Regions from separate parts of the Nonomuraea purpurea genome, predicted to be linked through region 2. Evidence: riboswitches for the same ligand, from Rfam matches in the RefSeq annotation. Region 2 holds a riboswitch; each other region holds the start of a gene.
The links. Region 2 has a riboswitch for cyclic di-AMP ahead of ACFOY2_RS16225 (CHAP domain-containing protein). Riboswitches for the same ligand answer to the same signal wherever they lie in the genome.
Positions count from the first base shown of each region.

Region 1 (6,170 bases), on a different contig from region 2:
GTGGCGCCGTAGCCGTCGCGGACGAACAGTTCTCCGGCCGCCCGCAGGATTCGCGCCCGGGTTTCCTGGGCTTTCTGCGTGCGTTTGCTGACCCTCTTGACATCGCTCATCGCTGTAGTTTAACTCTAGTCACATTAGCTAGAAGTCAACTCTAGAGAAGGACTACAGTGGCGATCCTCCGCATGACCCGCTTCACCGCCGACCCCGCCGACGCCGACCAGGTCATCGCCCGGCGCAACGACCTGATCACGGCCGTCAGAGCCGCCTACCCCGGGCTCACCGAGACCCGGCTCGCCAGGATCGACGAGCACACCTGGGTGGACTCCTGGCGCTGGGAGTCGCCCGCCACCATGGAGGCCGCGCTTGCGGGCGCGCCTTCACTGCCGCAGGCGGAGGCCGCTTTCTCGATCCTGAAGGGCCATCCCACGGCCGAGCAGGGCGAGATCGTCGACGAACGCTGACAAACGGGGCCCATCCTTTGGCGATGGGCCCCACCACGCGCCGGCCGCTGGGCTTCACAACCGGCCCAGGGCCCGTCACCGGTCCCTGAGTTTCGCGATCAGCCCCAGGTTCTCCGCGCAGCGGCCCAGCCCCAGCGCCACCGACTCCAGCGGCCGTTCGGCCCGCCGTACCGGCATGGACAGGGCGGCTCGCAGCCGCCGGCCGAGCCCGCGCAGCAGCGCGCCGCCCCCCACCAGCACCGCGCCCCGCTCCCCGAGGTCTCCGACCAGTTCGGGCGGGCAGCGTTCGACCGTGTCCACCGCCGCCCTGACGATGGCCTCCACCGGCTGCTTGGTCGCCTCGTAGATCTCCTGTACGGCCAGCGTCACCGAGCGCTCGCGTCCGGTGTCGGGGTCGCGCCCGCACACCACCACCTGCCGGTGCAGCGGCTTCCAATCGGTGCCCGCACGCCGTTTGGCCGCCTCCGCCTCGCGTTCGTCGAGCAGGACCCCGTGCTGGCGTTCGACCATGCGCACGATCGACCGGTTGACCGCCCGGCCCCCGCTGAGAACCGTGGTCGAGGCCACCACGGCCCCGTGGGAGAGCACGGCGACTCTGGCGGAGTCGTGCCCGATGTCGATCACCATGCGCCCGGCGCAGTCCTTGACCGGCAGGCCCGCGCCGAGCGCCGCCGCCAGTGCGTGCGGGACCAGCAGGATCCCCCTGACCTCCGCCTCGAACGCGACGTCGCGCAGCGCCGCCCGTTCGAGCTGTGTCGCGTTCTCCGGCAGCGCCATCACCACGCGCGGCCTGAAGAACGGCCGCCGGTGCACCTTGCGCAGGAAGTGCCTGATCATGCGCCTGGCCAGTTCGCCGTCGACCGGCAGGCCGCCGCTGACGGGCCAGAACGTCTCGCCGCCCGCGTCGTCGGCCGTGTCGGCGCCGTACCCGATGATCTTGCCCGTCAGGCTGTCCCGCATGACGGCCGAGGGCTCGTCGAGCACGATGCCCTTGCCCTTGGCGTAGATCCGGGTGCTCACCGCGCCTAGGTCCACGGCCAGGTCGCGGCCCAGAAGACTCATGTCTGGATCGGGGGCTCGAACATCATGTATGTCCTATTTCCGACCTTTCCCCAACACAACACCAGGAACGGCGCGGATCCCCTTTACCCGAGTATCGTCGGGTTTCCGATAATCTTGGAGGCTCACCTCGTGCTCGACTACGACCTGGAGGCGGCCCACTACGACGAGACCCGCGGTGGGTTGCCCCGCGCAGAGTCCGCCGCCGGGGCCGTGTGCGAGCTCGTCCCCGCCGGGGGCACGCTGCTCGACATCGCCTGCGGCACCGGGCTCGTGAGCCGGGAGCTGGCCGGGCGGGGCCTGCGGGTGCTCGGCGTGGACGCCTCCCAGGGGATGGCGCGGATCGCCGCCGGCCGGGTGGACGTGGTCCTGGGCGACGGCCGGGCGCTGCCCGTCCGCGACGGCGCGTTCGACGCCGTAGCCGTGATCTGGCTGCTGCACCTGCTGGACGACGCCCGCCCGGTGATCGCCGAGGCCGCCCGCGTGTTGCGGCCCGGGGGAGTGTTCGTCACGACGGTCGACAAGCGGGCCGCGCATGAGCGGCGAGACCACGTTCGTCGGGCACGGCCAGGGACGCTCGGGGCCCGACCCGACCTTCCGCCTGCTGGCCTTCACCCGGCTCTGAGCCCGGCCAGAGCGATGCCTGGTAGGCGTGCCGCGTCTTGAGGCCGGTTTCGCGTCATAAGCGGCTCCATGCGAAGCTGTAGAGGTCCCAACACCACGGAGGTCCTCAATGGCGGAAACACCGGAGCCGGAAACCAGCGAAACTCCCGAGGACGAGATGAAGCGCAAGTTCCGCGAGGCGCTGGAGCGCAAGCGCAACCAGGGCGCGGGCTCGGGCGCGGGTGGCAGGGGCGTCGACCCATCGAAGATTCACGGGGCGCACGGTCCGGCTGCGAGTAAGAGATCGTTCAGGCGCAAGAGCGGCGGCTGAGGCTGACATTTTTCCTTCGGGGGGTACGGGTTGCCGTGCCCCCCTTCTCTTTACCTTCTTAGGTAGATCTTCGCCCGTTTCATTATGAATCGTTTGCGTTTGTCCGGAATGTCTGGTTAAAGTAATCGCCAAAACCAGCCGGTGGCGTGGACCTCACCCAGGAGGAACCAGCCGGTTGGCGCCGAATCCCGATCATTCGGGAACCGGGGACCCAGGTTTTTGGGGTGAATCCGGCCGTGTGCCGGTAGGGCAACTCCACGCCCGAACCCGTCAGCTAACCCGGTAGGCGTGATGGAGAGGAACTGTGATCAATGCATGACCGCGTCATACCCCCAGACAGCGTAGTGCCGGCCGCCGGCTGAGCGGTTCTCCCCAGCTCTCCACGCTTTTCCCGCGCTGCGCGTAGCCGTCACCCCGTCAGGCGTCCTGTCCGGCTACCCCCTTTGCCACGGCGCGATCCCCCTGTCCCCTCGCAAAGGACTTTACGTTTTCATGACTGCTCGTTTTGGCCTGCGTTCCCTTGCCATGGTCGGCGTTTCCGCCTTCAGCGCGCTGTCCATCGCCGGCACCGCGGCCCACGCCGACTCCGACACCGACGAGAAGATCCTGCTCAAGGGCTCCACGACCGCCTCGTACTTCTGGGACGACGCCTCGGGCCGCGCGGGCGACACCGGCCTGCCGGCCAGCGGCAAGCCCATGCAGAAGGGGCTGGCCGCCAGCCCGAGCTGGCCACTGCTGACCGAGGGTTATGTGACGTACAACGGCAAGAAGCTGCCGTTCTTCGTCGGCGACCGCGGGCCGGGCGTGCCCTCCAACAACGGCATCATGCTGGACCTCGACGGCAAGACCTTCGCCGAGCTGACCGGCGGCACCTTCAACAACGACACGCTGGGCGTGGACGGGGTCGGCGGGCAGGGGCACATCAAGGTCGACTACGTCATCACCAAGTGGGGTGACGGGCCGGGCAAGAAGAACTATCCGGTGCCGTTCTCGAGTGGGGCCTACGCCGAGCGCGACAAGAACCCGGCCACGCCTCCGGAGCCTGTGGGTGAGGTCAACGAGTCGGGCAGCGCGGGCGGCGCCCTGATCGCCGGCGCCCTGGCCATGGCCGGTGGCGGCGCGGTGCTCGGGCGCGAGCGTATCCGCAAGGTCATCAAGGGCTGACTGGACCGACCCGGACCAGAATGTCATTCTGGTCCTCGTGACGATCCGCGTAGCCGCCAACGGCATCGAAATCGCCTATGAGAGCTTCGGCTCACCAGAAGGACGACCCCTGCTCCTGATCATGGGGCTGGGCGCGCAGCTCATCCACTGGGACGAAGAGCTCTGCGGGCTCCTGGCGGCCCAGGGGCACCACGTCGTACGGTTCGACAACCGCGACACGGGCCTGTCCACCCATTTCCACGACGTCGGCGCTCCCTCGGCGGGGGCGCCTTCGGCGTACCTGCTGGACGACCTGGCCGACGACGCCGCGGGGCTCATGGACGCCCTCGGCTGGCCGGCCGCCCACGTCGTGGGCGCCTCCATGGGCGGCATGGTCGCCCAGGCGCTGGCCATCCGGCATCCGGAACGCCTGCTGACGCTCACCTCGATCATGTCGACGCCCGGCCCGTCCGTCGCGCCGCCGAGCGAGGCCGCCATGGCCACCCTGATGGCCAGGCCCGCGGGTGATCGCGAATCCGTCATGGCGCAGTCGCTGGAGACGTGGTCGGTGATCGGGTCGCCCGGTTACGAGCTGGATCGCGAGCGGGTGACCGCGGTGGCCGGGCTCGCCTTCGACCGCTGCTTCGATCCCGGGGGCACCGCCCGCCAGCTGGCGGCCATCATGGCCTCGGGCGACCGGACGGAGCTGCTGGCCGGCGTCCGGGCGCCGACGCTCGTGCTGCATGGCGAGGCCGACCAGCTCGTCCCGGTCGCCGGCGGCCGGGCCACGGCGGCGGCCATCCCCGGTGCGCGGCTGGTGACCTACCCGGGGATGGGGCACGATCTGCCCCGGCCGCTCTGGCGGGACATCGTCGGCGAGATCACCAAGCACACCTCGGCCTGAGGGCCGCGAGAAGTCCGCGTTCTACGCGGACTTCTCGCGGTTGCGCAGGATCTCGGCCACGTTCTCCTCGGCCCACTGCGCCACCACCGAGACGGGGCCGTGCAGCGAGTGGCCCAGGTCCGTCAGCGTGTACTCCACCCGAGGCGGCACCTCCGCGAACACCTCCCGCGTCACCAGCCCGTCGCTCTCCATGGCCCGCAGCGTCTGCGTCAGCACCTTGGGCGTGACCCCGCCCATTCGCGTCCGCAGCCGGGTGAACCGCATCGGCCCTCCGGCGAGGCAGAGCAGCACCAGCACCGACCATTTATCGCCAATCCTGTCGAGAACCACTCGGGACGGGCAATTCTGGTTGAAAACATCGCCGGTATCCATGAGGTACTTATAGCACTATGAAGTAACCAGTATCTGATGGATACTCTTGCCGGCATGAAGCTTCTTCTCTTCGGCGCGACCGGCATGATCGGTCAGCGCATCGCCGCCGAACTGGTGAACCGCGGGCACGAGGTGACGGCAGTCAGCCGTTCGGGCCCGGTCAAGGGCGACGTGAAAGACACTGCCACGCTGGCCAAGGGCTACGACGCCATCGTCTCGGCGATCGCGCCGCCGCGCGACGGCACCGACCCCGAAGGCCCGTTCCTCGAGGCCAACCGCGCCCTGATCGAGGGGGCGCGCGCGGCAGGCGTGCGCCGGGTGATCTCCGTCGGCGGCGCGGGCAGCCTCAAGGTGGCTCCAGGGCTCGACCTGGTCGACACGCCCGAGTTCCCGGAGATCTACAAGAAGGAGTCGCTGGCGGGACGCAAGGCGCTCGGCCTCTTCCGCCAGGTCGACGACCTCGACTGGACCTACATCTCGCCGGCCGCCGAGATCGGTCCTGGCGAGCGCACGGGTATCTACCGCATCGGTCACGAGGACCTGCTCACCGACTCCGAGGGCCGCAGCTTCATCTCCGCCGAGGACTACGCGGTCGCCGTCGCGGACGAGTTGGAGAACGGCGCCCATCCGCGCCGGCGCATCACCGTCGCCTACTGAGCGGGTTCGTCGGGAAGCAGCGCCTTCTCCTCCGGCTTGTGCACCAGCACGTTGTCCACGTACGAGCGCACGGCCGAGGCCAGCCCCACGTCGGCGCCCTCCTCCTCCGACAGGTACCAGCGGTGGTCGAGGATCTCGTGGAAGAGCTGCGCGGGTTCGAGCTTGCCCCGCATGCGCGCGGGGATGGCCTCGACCGTCGGCTGGAACACCTCCGCCAGCCAGCGGTGCGCCACGATGGCCTCGTCCTCGTGGCGCAGCCCCTTGGCCACCCTGAAACCGTCGAGGTCGTTGAGCAGCCGCCGCGCCTGGTTCTCCTCCACGTCGAGGCCGGTCAGCCTGAGCAGGCGGCGCTGGTGGTGTCCGGCGTCCACGACCTTGGGCCGCACGATCAGCCGCCCGGTGCCGACCTTGCGCCGCACCATCATCTCGGCGACGTCGAAGCCGAGCAGGTTCAGGCGCCTGATGCGCTGCTCCACCCGGTGCCAGTCCACCTCCTCGATGATCTCGCTCTCGTTGATCTCGTCCCACAGGCGGTGGTAGCGGGCCACGACGTCCTCGGCGGTCTCCATGGGGTCGATGGAGGGGTGCAGCAGCCCGCCGGCCTCCAGGTCGAGCATCTCGCCGAAGATGTTGGTGTGGG
Region 1 covers NZ_JBHSBI010000005.1:316,462-322,631, forward strand. Annotated here, with positions in the region: gene ACFOY2_RS12710 (TetR/AcrR family transcriptional regulator) at 1-110, opposite strand, end outside; gene ACFOY2_RS12715 (hypothetical protein) at 168-461, shown strand; gene ACFOY2_RS12720 (rod shape-determining protein) at 537-1,523, opposite strand; gene ACFOY2_RS12725 (class I SAM-dependent methyltransferase) at 1,653-2,186, shown strand; gene ACFOY2_RS12730 (DUF5302 domain-containing protein) at 2,254-2,454, shown strand; cyclic di-AMP (ydaO/yuaA leader) riboswitch at 2,624-2,758, shown strand; gene ACFOY2_RS12735 (hypothetical protein) at 2,947-3,618, shown strand; gene ACFOY2_RS12740 (alpha/beta fold hydrolase) at 3,656-4,501, shown strand; gene ACFOY2_RS12745 (winged helix-turn-helix transcriptional regulator) at 4,523-4,873, opposite strand; gene ACFOY2_RS12750 (NAD(P)-dependent oxidoreductase) at 4,928-5,530, shown strand; gene ACFOY2_RS12755 (DUF4032 domain-containing protein) at 5,524-6,170, opposite strand, start outside.
Region 1: linked by a shared signal. The riboswitch ahead of ACFOY2_RS12735 (hypothetical protein) and the one ahead of ACFOY2_RS16225 (CHAP domain-containing protein) in region 2 are both predicted to bind cyclic di-AMP.

Region 2 (6,170 bases):
GCGGCGCGGCTCCTGACGAGCCTGCTGCCCCTCGTCTACGGTTGCATGCTGGCCGACCGGCCGGTACGCGATCGGGTGCTGCGAGTGGAGCCGATCCTGGCCGCGACTCCGACGAACTCCACGGCGCGCCTGATGGGCGCGTACGCGGGCGCGTGCGCGGCCACGGCGGTGCCGTTCGCGGTGGCCTACTTCGGGCGGGCGCTGCTCTTCGTGGTCATGGAGGGGCAGCCGTCGGCGCTGTGGTGGGCGACGCTGAACTTCACGGCCTCGATCGTGCCGGGGCTGGCCTTCCTGGGCGCGCTGGCGTTCGCGGGGCCGCTGCTGGTGCCGCCGATGGTCTTCCGGGTGCTGTTCGTCGCGTACTGGTTCTGGGGCAACCTCATCCCCAAGGGAATGATGCCGACCATCTCGCAAACGATCTTCGACGCGACCGGTGACTACGTCAGAAATGGGCTGCTGGCTCCGCCCACGGTCGACTACGGTCCCGGCCCGCCCGCCGTGTTCGACTTCCTGCGCCCCGCGTCCTCCCCGGGCACCGCCGTTTTGTGGATCGGCGTGATGATCGCGCTCTCGGCGGTCATGCTGTTCCTCCTCTGTCTCCACGCCTCCAGAAGCGAGTCCTGACATGCGCATCGACGTCTCCGGCCTGACCAAGATCTACAAGGGCGGCGTCCGCGCGCTGGACGGCCTGACCCTGGAGATCCCGACCGGCATGTACGGCCTGCTGGGCTCGAACGGCGCGGGCAAGACCACGTTCATGCGCATCCTGGCCGGGCTGCTGAAGCCGACCTCGGGCCGGGTGGTCATCGGCGGCCACGACCTGGCGACCGCCGACGGTCGGCTGGCCGTGCAGCGGACGCTCGGCTACCTGCCCCAGGACCTCGGTGTTTACCCGGACCTGACCGCGCGGCGGTTCCTGGACTACATCGCGCTGCTCAAGGGGCTGCACGAGCGCTCGGCGCGACGGCGCAGGATCAGCGAACTGCTGGAGGTGGTGGCGCTGTCGGAGGTGGCCGACCGCAAGCTGAAGGGGTTCTCCGGGGGGATGTTGCGGCGGGTCGGCATCGCGCAGGCGCTGCTGGCCGATCCGCGGCTGCTGGTCGTGGACGAGCCGACGACCGGGCTCGATCCGGAGGAGCGGATCCGGTTCCGGATGTTGCTGTCGAGGCTGGCGGGAGATCGTACGGTCCTGCTGAGCACGCACATCGTGGACGACGTGGCGCAGACGTGCCAGTCGCTGGCGGTGCTGGCGAAGGGACGGCTGGCGTTCCGGGGGACGGTGAGCGAGCTGCTCGCCCGCGCCGACGGCCGGGTGTGGACGGTCACCACGCCGGGGGCGGCGCCGGCCGCCGGGCGGGTCGTGTCGATGCTGCCGGAGGGGGCGGGCATGCGTTACCGCGTGGTGGCCGCCACGCCCCCGGCCCCGGACGCCCTGCCCGCGGAGCCGACCCTGGAGGACGGCTACCTGGCCCTCATGGACGGCACCACCCGCTGACCCGCCCGGCCCGGAAGGTCGCGGCCCGGCCCGGAAGGACGTCCATGGTTGGATATTTCCGGATACGAAAGAGCGCGCGCCCCGTGCGGGGGACGCGCGCTCGTTCCGTCAGCCGACCGCGGGAGGTCAGGCGCGGTACTCGGGGTAGCCGTAGCCGACGACCTGCCACTTCGGACGGACCCGCTCCTCGACCTTGCCGTTGCCGGTGTTGCCCTCGACCGTGGAGATGGTGCCGTTCTTGTTGTCCTTCTCGACGAATCCGACGTGCTGGATGTCGTCGAGGCTCTTGCTGCCGCTCCAGGAGAAGAACACCACGGCGCCGGGCTTGGGCGCGTCGCCGAAGCGGTGGTTGCCGGCGAACCACTTGGCGTGGGCGACGGTCCAGGCGTCCCAGCCGATCTGCGGGCGGGCGCCGGTCTGGTCGCCGACCCAGGAGATGAACATCGAGCACCAGGCGGCATTCAGGTACCCGGCGCGGCTGCCGCCGTCACGGGCGATGGTCTCGGCGGCCCGCTCCGAGGCGGCGTACCACTTCTGGTACGGGGTGCCGCCGCCGTAGGCGTTCTCCGAGGTGCCGACCTGGGCCTTGGCGAGCGCCAGAACCTGGTCGGCGGTGACGTTGATCTTGGTTTCCGACTTGGCGCCTGCCTCGTGGGCGGCGAGGGCGGTGTCGGGGTGCCGGGCGCCGGTGGCCGCGGCTACGCCGGTGGCAGAGTCCGCGTCGGCCGTCACAGCGTGTCCGACCAGGGCGGAGGCGGCGATGGTCGCGCCGATCGCGGCGCGAGCGATGTTGCTCTTCGAGACGTTGAACAGATGCTTGGCCATCGAGGGGGTTACTCCTTGCTTCCATGCCGCTTACCGGGTTAGCTGACGGGTTCGGGCGTGGAAGCTGCCCTACGGCACCGGAGTGCCGATTCACCCCAAAGGACATGGGTCCCCGGTTCCGCCCAGGGGCGGATTCAGCGGTCACAGGACGATCCTGCGATGTGTCACGCGATGGTTGGACATTGCCGGACAAACCGGACATTTATCACGAGATGCCCACAAAGTAATACATGAGGCAAGAGGATTACAAGTCCATAAAGCCCAGCTCAGGCAAGTTGCCTGCGCGCCTCGGCCAGCAGCTCCATCATGGCAAGGGATTCATCCAGCGGCATGATCGAGCTTTCCGTCCGGCCGTCGGCAGTCGCGTCACGGACCTCGCGGAGCTCCCCGGCGTATCCGTTGTCGGCCGGATCGAGCACATGCTCCTCCGGCTCCATGGACGGCCCGGTGAGGAGAATCCGCTGCGGGGCCCAGAACGGGGCCAGAATGTCCGCGCGCATCTCGGTACCCACAACACTGGCATCGTTGGGGTAATTCCCGAGCAACGAGGTTTCCACCAGAGCCTTCCTGCCGCCCGGGTAGAGCAGCACCCCGCCCGCCTCCGCATCCACCCCGTTGGGCGCCAAAGCCCCGGTGACCCGCAGGCCGGAGGGCATGCCCAGGAGGAGCTGGGCCAGGCCGAACGGGTAGATCCCCAGGTCCAGCAGGGCCCCGCCGCCCAGCTCGGGCGCCCACAGCCGGTGCACGGGATCGTAGGGACGGGCGAAGCCGAAACTGGCATGGATCGAGCGGATCTCCCCGAAACGCGGATCGGCCGCCACCATCTGAATGAGCGGATTGAACCGCATCCACATGGCTTCCATCAGGAACACGCCCGCCTCGCGCGCCAGGCGCACCATCTTCTCCGCGTCGTCCACGGTGGCGGCCAGCGGCTTCTCGCACAACACGGCCTTGCCCGCGGCGATGGCCGCCTCGGCGACCTGCAGGTGCTGGGCGTGCGGGGTCGCCACGTAGATCGCGTCCACGGCCGGATCGGCGCACAGCCGCTCATAGGAGTCGTACGCCGACTCAGCGCCCAGCCTCGCCGCCAGGTCCTGCGCCCGGCCCAGGTTCCTGGAGCCGACGGCAGCCACCCGCATGCCCGGCTCCGCCACGATGGCCGCGCCCACGGTCCGCGCGATGGTGCCTGTCGCCGCTATTCCCCACGTGAAATCCCGCACCAGGGAGATCGTAGCCCCATCAGGTCATGTTGAACGTCTCGGGGTCGGGCCCGGTGCGCAGTCCCTTGTTCATCGCGCCGATGGCGGCCAGGTCCTCGTGGTCGAGGACGAAGTCGAACACGTCGAAGTTCTCGGCGATCCGCGCCGGCGTCACGGACTTGGGAATGACGACGTTGCCGAGCTGCAGGTGCCAGCGGAGCACGATCTGCGCGGGCGTCTTGCCGTGCTTGTCCGACAGCACCGCCAGCGCCGGGTCCGCCAGCAGCCCCTTGCCGTGCCCGAGCGGGCTCCACGCCTCGGTCAGGATGCCGTTGGCCTCGTGGAAGCGCCGCATCTCCCGCTGCTGCAGGTACGGATGGAGCTCGATCTGGTTGATGGACGGTGTGATGTCGGTCTCATCCATCAGTCTGATCAGGGCCGGGACGGTGAAGTTCGCGGTGCCGATGGCCTTGGCCCGCCCGCTTCGGTAGATCTTCTCCAGCGCCTTCCACGCCCGCACGTACTTGTCCTGCTGCGGCACGGGCCAGTGGATGAGGAAAAGATCTATGTAATCGAGGCCCAGCCTGGACAGGCTCTCCTCGAAGGCGGCCTCCGCGCGGTCGTGGTCGGCGTTCCACAGCTTGGTCGTGACGAACAGTTTGTGACGAGGCCGCTCCGCGGCGCGCACGGCCCGTCCGACGCCCTCCTCGTTGCCGTAGGCGGCGGCCGTGTCCACGTGCCGGTAACCCACCGTCAGTGCGGTCCGTACGGCCTGTTCCGTCTCGTCGGCGGGGATCTGCCAGACTCCGTAGCCGAGCTGCGGGATCTGCACGCCATCGGTGTTGAGCAACAGCGAATTCATACCTTCCATTGTTCACGCAGCGTTTCTGAGGGCGTAAGGCGGCGGGGCTAGCTTGAAGCGGTCATGAACGGGCCATCACCTGGCTGGGAGGGCAACGAGTGGTCGAACAGGCGTCGGCCTGGGTGGAGTCCCCGCTCCAGATGCTGTGCGCCGTCGAGGCTCACCATGCCGGACTGCTGGGACCCGAGACGACCGTCGTGCCGCGCGCGGGCCTGCGGCCGCTGAAGGCCACCCGCCGCGAGCTGCGCTCGCTCGGGCTGCCCGACGGGCTTGAGCTGGCCGAACCGCGCGAGCGCATGCCCCGGAGCGTGCAGGCCGTCGGAGACGCGTTCTCCGGCAAGGTGCAGCTGCGCTGGCTGATCTCCAGCCCCGGCCGCATCGTCATCGTGGACGACGGGCTGGCCACGATCCGGCTGCTGGAACTGCTGGCCGCCGGGCCGTTCCGGCCGCTGCTGCGCGCCCGCGCCACACCGGCCAAGGCGCGCGCCGCGCTGGGCGTGGCCGCCGCGCTGCGGCTGCGCCTGAGCAAGGTGTCGGTCTTCACCGCCCTGCAGGTCAGCCAGGAGCTCGAGGACGCCGTGCGCCGCGTCGGCGTCGACCTCGTCCGCCACGACTTCGCCTGGCTGCGCGCCCAGCCGCCCAGCGCCGAGGGCCCCTCCGAGCGCACGGTCGTCCTGGGCACCTCCCTCGTGCGCAACGGCCTGGTGCACCGCGACCGCTACCTGCGCTGGCTGACCGACCTGGCCGCCCGGGAGCCGCTGGCCTACTACCCGCACCGCCGCGAGGACCCCGTGGACGTGGCGCTGATCCGGGAACAGCCCGGCATCACCGTCCACGACGCGGGCGTGCCCGCCGAGCTGACCCTGCGCGGCCTCGACGCCGGCCGGCGCGTGATCAGCCTCCCCTCCACCGCGATCACCTCGCTGCGGGTGCTGCTCAGCCCGCGCGGTGTCGCCGTCGAGCCCGTGGACGTTCCCGATGACTGGTGGACAAGCAGGGCGGCTCCCGCCCTTCGCTCGCATCTGACTGGAGTATCCGGTTGAAAGTGTTGGCCGTCGCCGACTCCGACTCGTACTTGAAGTGGGCGTCCTGCCTGCTCGGCGACCTGCCAGAAGGTTGCGTGACCGACCTGGTGGTGGTGCGCACCCCGATCGCGCCCTCGCCCGAGCAGATCGCCGCCGCCGTCGGCGACCGGGAGCCGCCGCCGGTGATGTCGGCCCGCTCGGTGCGGCGGGCGGCCGAGCGCACGCAGCCCGACGTGATCCTCCTGGCCTGCACGGGCCCGGTCGTGGACGTGCTGGTGGCCGACGTGTTCGCGGGCCTGAAGCCGCGGCCGGTGTTCGTCAGCGGGCTGCCGGGCATCTCGGTGCCGGCGACCGAGAAGGCGTGGCTGTTCCGCAGCGGATGCGACCTGTTTGTGGTGCACAGCGAGCGTGAGGTGGAGGAGTTCTCCCGCATCGCCTCCGAACTCGGCGGGGGAGGGAAGGTCGGCCTGGCCAGGCTGCCGTTCCTGCGCCCGAAGGCCGTCTCCCACGGCGGGAACCGGGTCGTCTTCGCCACCCAGGCCAAGGTGCCGCGCGAGCGCGAACAGCGCGAGCGCATCCTGCTGTCGCTGGCCGACCTGGCCCGCCGCCGGCCCGACCTCGACGTGGTGGTCAAGCTGCGGGCCCTGGAGGACGAGCGGCAGACGCACAACGAACGCCACCACTTCCAGCGGCTGTGGCGGGAGATGGGGGAGCCGGGCAGGCTCGCCTTCGAGGCCGGGTCGATGCACGACCAGCTCGCACGG
Region 2 covers NZ_JBHSBI010000007.1:185,372-191,541, forward strand. Annotated here, with positions in the region: gene ACFOY2_RS16215 (hypothetical protein) at 1-624, shown strand, start outside; gene ACFOY2_RS16220 (ABC transporter ATP-binding protein) at 626-1,495, shown strand; gene ACFOY2_RS16225 (CHAP domain-containing protein) at 1,622-2,320, opposite strand; cyclic di-AMP (ydaO/yuaA leader) riboswitch at 2,333-2,470, opposite strand; gene ACFOY2_RS16230 (Gfo/Idh/MocA family protein) at 2,587-3,540, opposite strand; gene ACFOY2_RS16235 (aldo/keto reductase) at 3,560-4,381, opposite strand; gene ACFOY2_RS16240 (hypothetical protein) at 4,480-5,424, shown strand; gene ACFOY2_RS16245 (DUF6716 putative glycosyltransferase) at 5,427-6,170, shown strand, end outside.

Region 3 (6,170 bases), on a different contig from region 2:
ACGGTCAGGTACGCGACAGCCGTACCCTTGTCTGAAAGGGCATGTCACGAAGGGACAAGTGGGATGAGTTCAGCGGGTGAAGGCCTGTCTCGCCCGCTTCCTGAACAGGTGCGGCTCAACGTCGTCGACCTGGCCGCCCAGGTCCTCGGGACGATGCCCGCTGTCTCCGTGCCGCCGCCACTGCGCGGCATCGCCAAGTTCGACCCGCGCAAACGGGCCAAACTCGGCAGCGCGCCGATCGCCGCCCAACTCGAGAACGACAAGAAATTTCGCGAACTGGTCGCCGAGTCGGTGGCCGCCGGATGGCCCGAGCTGGTCGCGTCGCTGGCCGAGGGGAACGTCCCCCCGGCAGCCGACCCCGTCCTCGTGGCCGCGGCCGCCTACCTCACCAGGCCGCCGGGCTGGGCCGAGATGATCGAGGCGGCCCGTATGGACCTGGAGCAGTCGGCGGTCGCCGCCGAGGGGTCCGAGCGCGAGGAGGTGGTGACTCGGCTGCGCGAACAGCTCGCCGCGCAGAAGAACGCCGCCAAGGAGGAGGGCGAGCGGCTGCGGGAGCAGATCAAGACCGCCCGAGCCGAGAACTCCGACCTTCGCCGCAAGCTCCACGAGGCCCGCGAACGCGCCAAGGCCGCGGCCCGGCGTGCCGAGGAGATGGAGCGCACCGCCGACGAGGCCCGTTCGGCCGCCTCGGCCGCGGGCAGCGCGGGGGAGGCCGAGCTGCGGCGGCTGCGTGAGCGGCTGGCCGATGTGGAGAAACAGCTCCAGGCCTCGCGCCAGGCCGCCCGCGAGGGCAGGAGCATCGAGGACGCCCGCATCAGGGTGCTGCTCGACGCGCTGCAGGACGCCTCCGCGGGGCTGCGCAGAGAGCTTGCCCTCCCCACGATGATCAGCCGCCCTGCCGACTCGGTCGCCGCGGTCACCGGCGAACGGCCGGGCGTGCGCGGGGTGCCCGCGCGAGCGCTCGCCGACGACGACCCGCAGCTCCTCGACCAGCTCCTCGCGCTGCCGCAGGTCCACCTGATCATCGACGGCTACAACGTCACCAAGACCGGCTACGGCACGCTCACGCTGGCCGACCAGCGCACCCGGCTGATGACCGGGCTCGGTGGGCTGGTGGCGCAGACCAGGGTCGAGGTGACCGTGGTGTTCGACGGCGCCGAACTGAACGCCCCGGTGCAGGTGGTGGCGCCCCGCGGGGTGCGGGTGCTGTTCAGCGAGCCGGGGGAGATAGCCGACGACCTCATCCGGCAGCTCGTCAGGGCTGAGCCGCCCGGCAGGGCCATCGCGGTGGTGTCGTCCGATCGCGAGGTGGCCGAGTCCGTACGGCGGATGGGAGCCAGACCCGTTCCGTCCGGCCTGCTGTTGCGCAGGCTCGGCAGGGCCTAGGAATTGCTCTGAGGGGGTTTTACCCCTGACGCTCTCTTTCGGTTGCCCCCACTCGGCTTTTCGGTCACCCCTACGACCTGGGCTTCCCACCATGGGGCCGACGGCTTTTCGGCTGGCCTTTAGGTCCTTCGCCACGATCGGTAGCGCTACGGACGGTCCCGCGTTTTCGGATGCCGGGCCGGCGTGCGGCGGAGCGCTTGCGGCAGGGCGTTTCAGAGCGGGCTGGGTGTGGGGTCAGGTTGCCGGAGGTGTCAAGAAGGTCAGGAAGGCGGAGACGGCAGGTGGGCGGCTGTCGGCGGGGAAGGTGGCGGCGAGGATGCGGCGAGGCGGGAGCGGAGGGGAGGGACGCAGGAGGCGGATGTCCGGCCGGACGGTTGAGACGCCCGCGATCGACGGATAGAGCATCACCCCAACCCCTGCGGCCACCAGACCCTGACGCCCGGTCCAGTCATCGCAGACGTGGCTGATCCTGGGCGGACCTCCCAACGCTCCCGTGAGCGCCGAAATGGGGCCGAGGCAGTCCGGGTGGGTGCCGTCGATCCACGGGTCCCCCGCGAGATCCCGCAGCCGCACCCGATCCCCTCCCACCGGCCGGTCCCTGACGACCTCCGGGTCCTTTCCCGCTCCCGGGTTTCGCTGGGCCGCTTGGTCTTCTCCCGCCACCGAGTGCCCTCCGGCCATTGGGCCCAGGGCATCGTCGGTCACCGGATCTTCCCCCGCCGGCGAATTCCCTTCGGCCGCCCTGTCCCTTTCGGCCGTCCTGTTTTCGCCGGCCAGGTGGTGTCCGGCCGGCAGCGCCACGAAGAGTTCGTCCTCGCACAGCGGTGTCAGCGTGACGGCTCCTGCCCCCGCCACGTCCCAGGAGGTCAGGAGTGCCACGTCGACCTCTCCGTCCAGGACGGCCGCGCACGGGTCGTGCTCCCCGGACCACACCCTCAGCGACAGTTCCACCGCGGGATGGCGGGCGGTGAAGGCGCGGAAGCGCTCGGGGAGGTAGCGGGTGGCCGCGCTGGGGAAGGCCGAGACCCGGACCCGCCCGGCCGAGGCCGTGGCGAAGGCCCGCAGCCGGGTCTCGAACAGCCGCATCCCCCGCAGCACCTCCCCGGCCTGCTCCAGCGCGGCCGTGCCGGCGTCCGTGGGCCGCACGCCGCGCGGCAGCCGTTCGAACAGCCGCACGCCGGTGTGCCGCTCCAGTGCGGCGATCTGGCGTGAGACGGCCGGCTGCGTCATCGACAGTTCCTGCGCCGCGGCCGAGAACGACCCCAGCCGCCCCACTTCCACCAACACCCTCAAAGACCACACTTCAAGCATGCGTTCAGCTTATGGATGGCATGCCGAACCCGCAGTGGTGCTCATACCTCCATCCGGCCATCCTCGATCGCATGGAGACGATGGACAACCACCAGTCCGCCTGGCTGGACGAGGCTCTGCCCGGCGGGCCGCTGCGGGTGCTCGACGCCGGGTGCGGGCGCGGCGAACTGGCCGCCGAGCTGCTGAGACGCGGCCATGACGTGACGGCGATCGACGTCTCGGCGCAGGCGGTGGAGGCGGCCAGGGCGGCGGGGGTGCCCGCACGGCAGGCCGATCTTGCCCACTACTATGACGCGCCTTTCGACGCGATCGTCATGTCGCTGTCACTGCATCACATGCACCCGCTGGACGCCGTGCTGGAAGGCGTGTCCGCCCTGCTCAAGAGGGGTGGGACGCTGGCGGTGGACGAGTTCGCGTGGGACTGGGCGGACTCGGCGGCGGCCGCGTGGTTCTACGATGTGGGATCGTTGCTGGCCGCCGCCGGACTGGCGGATTTTCCTGGCGAGGCCGTGGACGACCCCGTCGCCCGGTGGCGGGAGGCGCACGTGGATCACACTCCGGCCGCCGACATGCTGGCCGCGATCAAGGATCGGTTCGAAGGAGCAGACCTACGGCGAGAACCGTACTTGTCGCGATATATCGCGGGAAAGCTGACAAATGGCAGCACTGAGCTTGTGAACGGCCTCTGGCGCATCGAACGCGGGCGAATCGCCTCGGGAACGCTCCCGCCCACGGGGTTCAGGTTGGTGGCGCGACAAGTGTGACAAAAGGGGCAAAAAGGACCTGACATGCCCCCTCTGGCGGAAGTGTGAGTAGGGTCACATTTCCATAACGGAGCCTGGGGCTCCAGCAGGGATTTCCCATCTGACTCCACCCTTTATCTGATCTTGACAAGACGTGTCCCGCTTTGCCGATTCGTGACCCGTCGGCGTAGCTTCTGGCGTCGCGGCGACAAGCCATGACGCCGCGAGCCGGCATCGGTCCCCCGATGCGAGACAGATAAAGATCCGCCGGTCACCCGCTGAACATCCCAGGAGTAGCACCCTCGATCAGCGGGCTGACCTGCCGAATCCGTGCAGCCAGGAGGCACGGAGCCGGGGACCCAGCGATCCCGATTTCCCCAGGGATCAGGGGTGAATCGGCGCGAACACCGCGCCGTAGGGCGACTTCCAGGCCCGAATCCGTCAGCTAACCCGGTAGGCGTTCGTGGAAGACATGAGGAGAAATCCTGTCTAAAACCCTGCAGAACCCCCGTCTGTCCCGCTTTGCCCTGAGCGGCGTAGCGCTCACCATGACCGTGGCGGCCGGAGGTCTGGTCCTCCACGCCCCCACGGCTCAGGCGGCGACGAGGAGCGATTCGGCCGGAACCTCGACGGCGGGGGCGGTCAAGACCGCCACCACCTCGAGGACGGCCACGGTGGCAGCGCAGAAGGCGGCCAAGATCGCTCGCCAGAAGGTCAAGGCACGCAAGGCCGTCGCCGTGGCCAAGGACCAGCTCGGTGATCCGTACCGTTTCGGAGGCACAGGACCTGGTTCGTTTGATTGCTCCGGTCTCGTCCAGTTCGCCTGGAAGAAGGCTGGAGTGAAGCTCCCGCGCGTGACGAACAGCCAGTTCGCCCGTATCAGAACCAAGGTCTCCTGGCGGAACCTCCGCCCGGGCGACCTGATGTTCTTCAGCGGGCTCGGCCATGTGGGCATGTACGTTGGCAAGGGCAAAATGATCCATTCGCCGCGGACGGGCGAACGGGTACGCATCGACAAATTGGGCGGCTGGCGCAAGTCATCTTTCGTCGGCGCCGTCCGCCCAGGCGTCTGAAGGCCCCCACCCGAGCATTCTCCCCCGCTCGGGTGGGGCTTTTCTTCTCTTCAAGAGCTTTTCCTTCTTGTACGGCAGGCCGACGGCACGCCACCCCCCGTACGTGCCTCAGGGCCTCCAGGGGGACGCCGTCTGACCCGCACGCATGGCCCGCCGTCACGCCGCGGATGTCGGCCATTCAGGTGGTTCACCACCGTGGGCCGACTACGATCGGGCAGCGTGTCCGAGCAGGTGAGTCGACGAGCGGCGGTGGTCTGCCTCCTGCTTCTCGTCGTTCCCGCGGGTTCCCCGATTCCTGAATCCCCGGTTCTTCCTGCCGAAGTGGGTGGTCTTCGGGGCGATGGTCATGTTGTTGTCCGTGGCCGGAATTCCGTTGTCGTTGGGCGGCGGCGTGGTTCGCTTGATGATTTGGCGCGGCGGGCCGATTTGGCCGGGCGGCGGGTTGCCGCGGTGTTCGGTGGTCCCGTGCGCGCGGTCGTCGTGGTTCCGGCCTCCGCCGAGGAGGCGGCAGGGCTGGCGGGGGTGGGGCGGGTCGACGGGCTGGCCGCGGTGGCCGACGGCGGGCGGGTGATCGTCGTGCCCGAGTACTTCGGCCGGCTCAGCTCCGTCGGGAAGGACGTCGTGCTCGCTCATGAGCTGACCCATGTCGTGGCCGGCACCGAACGGCTTCCGGTCTGGCTCTACGAAGGGGTGGCCGACTACGTCGGTTATCGCGAGTCCGGGTTGCCGGTGAAGGTGGCCGCCGCAGAGCTGGCCGCCGAGGTGCGGAGCGGGCGGCTGCCGAGAGAATTGCCCGGACCTGCTGCTTTTGCGGCTGACGGGCGTGACCCCGTGCGGCTCGCGCGGGCGTACCAGGAGGCATGGATGGCGTGTCGCTTCCTGGCTCACCGCTTCGGTGAGGGGACCCTGGTGAGGCTCTACCGTGATGCCAGGGCGGTCGGCGTAGATCAGGCACTCGCCGCGCTGGGGCTCTCCGTCGCCACACTGACGGCACGGTGGCGCGACTACGTGCGGGAGCAGCTCGGGTAAGGGGAGGCAGATGAGCGAACGGCGAGACACCGACGACGCGTCGCAGGCGGGTGACGGCGAGGCCGCGACGGCCGCCGACGAACCCACCGTTCCGATGACACACCCGGATGACGGGATTCGATCGGGGACGGCCGTGGAAGGCGGTGTGCGCGTGGAGGAACGGATCGACGGCCAGGACGGCGAGGACGCCAAGGGCCGCCCGGCGGCCGACGGCAGCGGCGAGAGCCGGTTGCGGCGCCAGGCCGGGATCGCGCTGGTGCTGCTCGGCCTGGTCATCGTGGCCGTGGCGGGCTTCACCACCCCATGGAGGGTGCTGGCGTCGGGCCCGCCCGATCCGGCGCGCGACTTCACCGCCGCCCAGATCGCCAGGGCGCAGGCGTTCGACGCGGCCACGAGCCTGCCGAGCTACCTGTCGCTGGGCCTCACGATCATCTTCGCCGGCCTGCTGGTGGCCACCCCGTTCGGTGCGAAGGTGCTGGGCCGCCTCAAAGGCCCCTGGTGGGTACGGGTGATGCTCGGCGTCGTCGTCATCACCGCGATCGTCGAGGCGGTCAGGTGGCCGCTGGGCATCTGGTTCGAGACCATCCTGCGCGACTACGGCCTGTCCATCCAGGACTGGGGGAGCTGG
Region 3 covers NZ_JBHSBI010000004.1:403,964-410,133, reverse strand. Annotated here, with positions in the region: gene ACFOY2_RS10805 (NYN domain-containing protein) at 64-1,386, shown strand; gene ACFOY2_RS10800 (LysR family transcriptional regulator) at 1,621-2,697, opposite strand; gene ACFOY2_RS10795 (class I SAM-dependent methyltransferase) at 2,769-3,461, shown strand; cyclic di-AMP (ydaO/yuaA leader) riboswitch at 3,751-3,915, shown strand; gene ACFOY2_RS10790 (C40 family peptidase) at 4,115-4,513, shown strand; gene ACFOY2_RS10785 (hypothetical protein) at 4,979-5,542, shown strand; gene ACFOY2_RS10780 (M48 family metallopeptidase) at 5,553-6,170, shown strand, end outside.
Region 3: linked by a shared signal. The riboswitch ahead of ACFOY2_RS10790 (C40 family peptidase) and the one ahead of ACFOY2_RS16225 (CHAP domain-containing protein) in region 2 are both predicted to bind cyclic di-AMP.